Granulicella sibirica: one gene and its partner. The protein of the gene in region 2 interacts with the protein of the main gene of each other region in a pairwise test. Links are inferred from orthologs where the notes say so. Each region holds a gene or a part of one and is shown on either strand. Other genes may lie near its edges.

The links.
Region 1: the proteins of GRAN_RS09605 (region 2) and ctaD interact in binary tests that used the Escherichia coli proteins (3 or more experiments, as listed by UniProt). The link is inferred for Granulicella sibirica from one-to-one orthologs.

The regions. Positions count from the first base shown.
Region 1 is NZ_RDSM01000003.1:447,266-450,529, reverse strand. What follows is about bases 223-3,167. They hold ctaD (cytochrome c oxidase subunit I), read left to right. Parts: upstream 223-823; coding sequence 824-2,512; downstream 2,513-3,167. Other genes in these bases: GRAN_RS18445 (cytochrome c oxidase subunit 3), read left to right, coding at 2,533-3,135; coxB (cytochrome c oxidase subunit II), read left to right, coding at 223-802. Outside these bases: more of coxB, read left to right, coding at 1-222; GRAN_RS18440 (hypothetical protein), read left to right, coding at 3,174-3,264. UniProt on the Escherichia coli protein: Cytochrome bo(3) ubiquinol oxidase is the terminal enzyme in the aerobic respiratory chain of E.coli that predominates when cells are grown at high aeration.
Region 2 is NZ_RDSM01000001.1:2,306,568-2,309,798, reverse strand. What follows is about bases 320-3,231. They hold GRAN_RS09605 (aminotransferase class I/II-fold pyridoxal phosphate-dependent enzyme), read right to left. Parts: upstream 2,412-3,231; coding sequence 1,227-2,411; downstream 320-1,226. Other genes in these bases: GRAN_RS09600 (TIGR03435 family protein), read right to left, coding at 2,456-3,231; GRAN_RS09610 (hypothetical protein), read right to left, coding at 964-1,227; GRAN_RS09615 (alpha-L-arabinofuranosidase C-terminal domain-containing protein), read right to left, coding at 320-823. Also shown: more of GRAN_RS09615, read right to left, coding at 1-319. UniProt on the Escherichia coli protein: Shows aminotransferase activity with methionine and histidine as substrates, and to a lesser extent also with phenylalanine.

The DNA of each region.
Region 1 (3,264 bases), on a different replicon or contig from region 2:
TCAGAACAGCGAACGGGAGCCCGCCCAGATCTACGGAAGCACGCAGATCGAGCTCTCCTGGACCGTTATTCCTATCATCATCGTCGTCATGCTTTTTCTCGCGACGACGCGCGTCATCTTCTCCACCCAGCACGCGCGCAGGCCGGTCGAATCCCTCGACGTTACCGTCATCGGCCACCAGTTTTGGTGGGAGTACCGCTATCCCAAGCTGGGCATCGTCACCGCCAACGAGCTACACATCCCCGTCAGCAACCCCGCCACCCCCACCCCCACGTACCTCACGATGTCCTCCGCCGACACCGATCACAGCTTCTGGGTACCACGACTTGCCGGAAAAACTGACCTGATCCCGAACCGCGTCAACACCATGTGGATCGACCCAGAGCAAGCCGGCCTCTACCTCGGCCAGTGCGCCCAGTACTGCGGAACCCAGCACGCCAAGATGCTCCTCCGCGTCTACGCTGACAGCCCTGCCGATTTTGCTGCTTGGGTTGAACATCAGAAGCAGCCCGCCTCCCAAAACCCCCAAGCTGCGGAAGGCCAGGCCGTCTTCCAGCACAATGCATGCATCAGTTGCCACACGGTGGCTGGAACGGTCGCGACCGGCAAGTTCGGCCCCGACCTCACGCATGTCGGCAGCCGCGACACCATCGCATCCGGAGCTGTGCCCAATACCCCGGCTAATCTCCGCACCTTCGTCGATAATCCCGGCCACTTCAAGCCCGGCATTCTCATGCCCCCCATGCACCTCAACGACCACGATCTCGACGCAGTCACCGCATATCTCGTGACCCTGAAGTAGAGATAGAAAGGCAGGAACGCCATGGCGACACAAAGTCCGGTGACCGCAGTCCTCGACAAGACCCAAGCGTCGCAGCCGCCTCGCCTCTTTCTCGCGACACTTCACGAATGGGTTACCACGGTCGATCACAAGAAGATTGGCCTGATGTATATCGGCTACGCGCTTTTCTTCCTCGTTGTCGCCGGCTTCGAAGCAATCCTGATGCGCATCCAGCTTGCCATCCCGAACAACACCTTCGTCTCACCCCAGGCTTTTAACCGCCTCTTCACCATGCACGGCACGACGATGGTCTTCTTCGTCGGCATGCCCATCCTCTTCGGCTTCGGGAACTATCTCGTCCCGCTTATGATTGGGGCGCGGGACATGGCTTTCCCTCGTCTGAACGCCTTCAGCTTCTGGGTCTCGGCCTTTGGTGGTTCGCTCCTTTATTTCAGCTATCTCGGGGGTGATGGCCTCTACGGGGCGGGCAGCGCACCCGATGTGGGCTGGTTCGCCTACGCTCCCTTGACGGCACGTGTCTTCTCGCCCGGCCACAGCACCGACTACTGGACCCTAGCCGTCCTCCTCAGCGGAATCGGCAACATCGGCACTGCCCTGAATATCGTCGCTACCACCATCTGCATGCGGTGCCCCGGCATGAAGCTCAACCGCATGCCCCTGCTGGTCTGGCTCTATCTCGTTACGTCCATGATGGTCTTTGTGGCGGTCAGCCCTCTCACCGCGGCGCAGATCATGCTGCTCCTCGACCGCTATCTCGGCTCCCACTTCTTCGACACCCAGGCCGGCGGATCAGCAGTTCTCTGGATGCACTTCTTCTGGATCTTCGGCCACCCAGAGGTCTACATCCTCGTCCTGCCCGCTTTCGCGTTCGCCAATGAGATCATCCCCGTTTTCTCCCGTAAGGCCATCTTTGGCTATCCCGCGATGGTCGCGGCTTCGGTCGGCATTGGCTTTATCAGCCTTAGCGTCTGGGCGCACCACATGTTCACCGTCGGCATGGGAGCCGGGGCCAACACGTTCTTCACCCTCTCGACCATGGTGATCGCGGTGCCCACAGGCATCAAGATCTTCAACTGGCTCGCCACCCTTTGGGGCGGCAAAATCCGTTACACCGTTGCGATGATGTTCTCCGTCGGCTTCCTCTTTCAGTTCCTCATCGCTGGTCTCACCGGCATCATGCTTTCCGCCTCACCCTTCGACTGGCAGCTCGGCAACTCCTATTTCGTGGTTGCCCACTTCCACTATGTCCTCGTCGGCGCCATCCTCTTCATGATCTTCGCCGCCTTCTATTACTGGTACCCGAAGATGACCGGCCACATGCTCGACGAGAAGCTCGGCAAGTGGCACTTCTGGCTCTTCCTCATCGGCTTCCATCTCACCTTCGACTTCATGCACATCCCGGGTATTCTCGGCATGCCGCGCCGGATCTATACCTACGAAGCGGATCGCGGCTGGATGCTCCTGAATATGATCACGTCGAGCGGCGCCTTCTTCCAGGCCATCGCTACGCTCCTCTTCGTCTACAACATGGTCTGGTCCTACTTCAAAGGGCCTATCGCGGGAGCAGACCCATGGGATGCCTGGACTTTGGAGTGGTCCACTGTGTCACCACCCCCGGCCTATAACTTCGCGACGATCCCCACCGTAGAAAGCCGTCGCCCACTCTGGGATCTCAAGCATCCCGAAGACCCCGATACCCGCTACGAATAAAGAAGGAGAGGAGGAAACGAATGAGCGAAGCTGTCGCAGCCATCATTCCGCACAACGCAGACGAAGACTGGAAGTTACCCTCCCGCGGCATCGTGGGCATGGCCTGCCTCATCCTCGCCGAAGCTTCCATCTTCATCATCTTCGTTGTCGCCTATATCTTCTATCTCGGTAAGAGCATCACCGGGCCGACGCCTCACGAAGTCCTCACGCTCCCCATCCTCACCAGCATCTGCCTTCTCTCGAGCAGCGCCACGGTTCATTTCGCCGTCTCCGCCTTGCATGCCGGGAAGCAGTCCATGTGTTCCCTGTGGCTCGCCCTGACTGTCCTGCTCGGCGGCATTTTTCTCGCCGGCACTGCGCAAGAGTGGTATCACCTCATCTACCATGACGGTCTTACCATCCGCACCAACCTCTTCGGCACCACCTTCTACTCGCTCGTCGGGCTCCACGCCAGCCACGTGATCGTCGGCCTCTTCATGCTTGCCCTCGCCCTCGTCTTCTCGCTTCGCGGAGACCTCACCAGCCGCCACACCGAGCGTCTCGAAGTCCTTTCGCTTTACTGGCACTTCGTCGATGCCGTCTGGGTCATCGTCTTCCTCGTCGTCTACGTGCTCGGCAGATAACCTGCGTTTAGAAAGCCCGCAGTTAGAAAGGAGGTCCCATGCAGCCCGAAACCGGCCACAACGAAACCGGAGTGATCCAGCTACCCTCTCCAACGGCCTGGCCGATGGTCCTCGCCCTCGGCCTGTCCC
Region 2 (3,231 bases):
GTCCGATCGTCTTCTTCCACTCGAAGCGCTCGTTGATGTGGTCGCCTTCGAGATAGTTGCCGCCCGGGAAACGCAGGAACCGCGGGTTCATCGCGGCCAGCTTCTCCGAGAGGTCGATACGGTTTCCGTTCACGCGATCCTTGTAGGTCGGGGGAAAGAGCGAGACGAGGCTGAACCAGACCTTGCCCGGGTTCTCGACCGAGAGAATCAGCTGGTTCTGCTGCGAGGCAGGTGCGGTGCCTGAGACCAGCTCAAACTGGTACTCCTTCCACTCGGTCGTCAGCGGCGTCGAGACGCCCTCCGTCGTGATCTCCTGGCCGGAGTTGTTGTTGATCAGGCGTATCCGCACCGGGCCGACGGAAGTTGAATCCGCTTTCGCCCAGAACGAGCCCTTGTAGCGCTCCTTTGGCCGAATCGGGATTCCCCAATACCCATTGTTGACGACTCCGGCCCAATCCTTCGCCGACGCCTTCGTCACGGTCAGCGCGAGGCTGCGAGTCAGCGCGGCGCTCGGGCCCTCCTTGTGGTCTATCTCCATCGAGGCTTCCGCCGCTCCATTGGGATGAAGGAACCACCGCGTCACGCCGAAGCGGTCCATGAACACGCGGTTGCTCACCAGTTCCCCATAGAGGCCGCCGTCGTAGGAGTAGTTGATCTCCTCGGTCATGAGGCCGTAGAGCTTCGGGCTGACCTTCGCCTTCACGGTCTTCGTATCGATCGTCAGCGTGGCCGGCTCCTGCGCCACCGCATACCGAACCGCAGGAACCGCGGCCACAACCGCCAGCGTGCAGAAGCAAATTCTTTTCAAGCCAACACGGAACATGGATCTCAACCTCAACCTTGAAATGCAGAACTCTGGAATTTGGGTAAACGTATTCCGGAGACATCATACAGATCGAAGGCCGCATCGCAACAGGCTGCCTCTTCTTTTCTCTTCGTGCCCGGCGCAAAGCCAGATGGCTGCTACTCTGCCCCAGAATCGATCGGTCCTGCGCCAAGCCCGCGCCCCGTTTTCTTCTTCTTCGACGGGTACACCTTCGCGGCAACCGGAGGCGCAAGCACCTCCTCGACGCGCTCCGCCATCGCGCTCCAGAACTTGATGTCCGCCGGTCGAGCCGAAGGAACGCTCTGCCGCATCGCGCAGTACCAGCGCGCCCACTCGAGTTCCTTCGCGCCCTTGTTCTTGAGCGCCGCCTCCACCCGCACGACCTCCGATGGAGCCGCCACTAGGCCCTGCCTCGCGCACGCAGACGATTGCAGGCATCCGCCAGGTCCGCGTCTTTCTTGGCGAAACAGAACCGCAGCAGGTCTTCGCCGCCACCCGGCCGGAAGAACGCCGAACCCGCAACCGAGGCCACTCCTATTTCCCGTAGCAGCGTCCTTGCCTTCTGGGCAGCGGTTGCGCCTTCCACCTGGGAAGCATCGGCCAGGATGTAATAGGCTCCCTGCGGCACGTGCGGTGTTAGACCCGCAGCCATCAGCGCATCGAGAAGCATCGCCCGCTTCCCCACGTGCTCCGTCGCCAGTCCTTCGTAGAACGAGAGCGGCAACTGCTCCACACCGTCCGCCACGCCGTGCTGGAAGGGAGACGGCGCGCAGACATAGGTCAGATCATGGAAGTATCCGATCGATCCAAGCCACTTCGCGTCGGCGATCAGGTACCCGACCCTCCATCCCGTGACGGAAAACGTCTTCGAAAACCCCGACATCAGGATCGTCCGCTCGCGCATAGCCGGGAGCGATGCAGGGCTCACATGCCTGGCCCCTCCATAGAGAAAGTGCTCGTAGATCTCGTCGGTAAACACGAAGAGCCCGAACTCCTCCGCGAGCGCTCCAAGCCCTTCGAGTTCTGCGCGGGTAAATACCTTTCCGGCTGGGTTTGACGGCGTATTCACCACCACCGCACGCGTCCTCGGGGTGATCACGTTCCTCACCGCGGCAAGGTCCAGATGCCAATCCGGCCCGCTCAGGCCCACCGCCACCGGAACCGCGCGAACCGCCTTGATGGTGCTCAGGTGGTAGCCATAAAACGGCTCAAAGACGATAACCTCATCGCCGGGGTTCAGCAGAGCCATGCATGCGGCCTGAAAGCCTCCGGTGACGCCGCTGGTGATGAGCACTTCGCGATCAGGATCGACCTCGATCCCGTGCGTCCGCGCCACCTGCCCCGCGATCGCCGTTCGCAACCGGGCGATCCCATCGAGCCGTGTGTAGATATTGAAGCCATCGCGAATCGCCCGCTGCGCCCCTTCCGCGACGACCTCCGGCACCTCGGTATCGCAGACACCCTGCGCGAGGTTCACCCCATTCACCGCGTCGCAGGCCACACTCATTGCGCGGATCTCCGACTGCAGGACCCTCGGAGCCAACTCACTCAACTTCAACTGCTCTGCAATCGTCGCTTCACTCATCCGACACCTCTGCGCAAAAGAACGCCAGCCAGCCCACCCAGATTCTAATTGTCCGCAGGCTGCTGATCCATGGAGTCTACGAGGAGAACGGCCAACGATGCCTTCCGGCGCTCCAGCTTGAGTCCGAGCTGATCTTTGAGCGACTCCTGAAGGTATGTTTCCCGGTTGTTCTCATCGCGGGGCTCCACTGCAGAATCGGCTCCCCACTCTACAACGAGGTCGAACGTCCCGGTCAAGCCTGTCTGATCCACAATGGGACGGCCAAACCCGCCCATCTCGCCCAGATGAGCGCCAAGGAGCGCAAGCGGCACCCCTCGGCCACCGAGACGAACACGGCTCGCCGCGCCCGGTACCCCGACACTCACCAGTCCACCGCAGACCGCGGGAACCTCAGGTGTCGACCCGTTTCCTGATTCCTGACCCACCGGGGCGACGTTGGAACATTTATCGTCCGCCGCAGGATGAGGGTGGAGTTTCGGGCCGAGTGCTCCCGGCTTGACCAGGACCAGCGCGAGGACCGGTAGTTCCCGTGTTTCCGTATGAACGCGCAGCTTGAAGCGATCGGCAAGCAGAGATTGCACCATCAGACGCATCTGGTTCTTCGTTGGGTTCGGTAGATCCGATTTGGCCTGAATGTCGAAACGTTCCGTGCCTATCCACTTAGGCGCATTGCTTTCAAGGATCTCGACCTGTCCGTCTGTCAGCTTGTAGGCGAAGCGGATGTAGTCCAGCAGGCTGATGTTCTTTGTGAGGAATCGCCCGCCGGTGTCGGCGTACCTGTCGCCAAAACCGAGCGTGAAGTTCACTTCGGGTGAGTCGT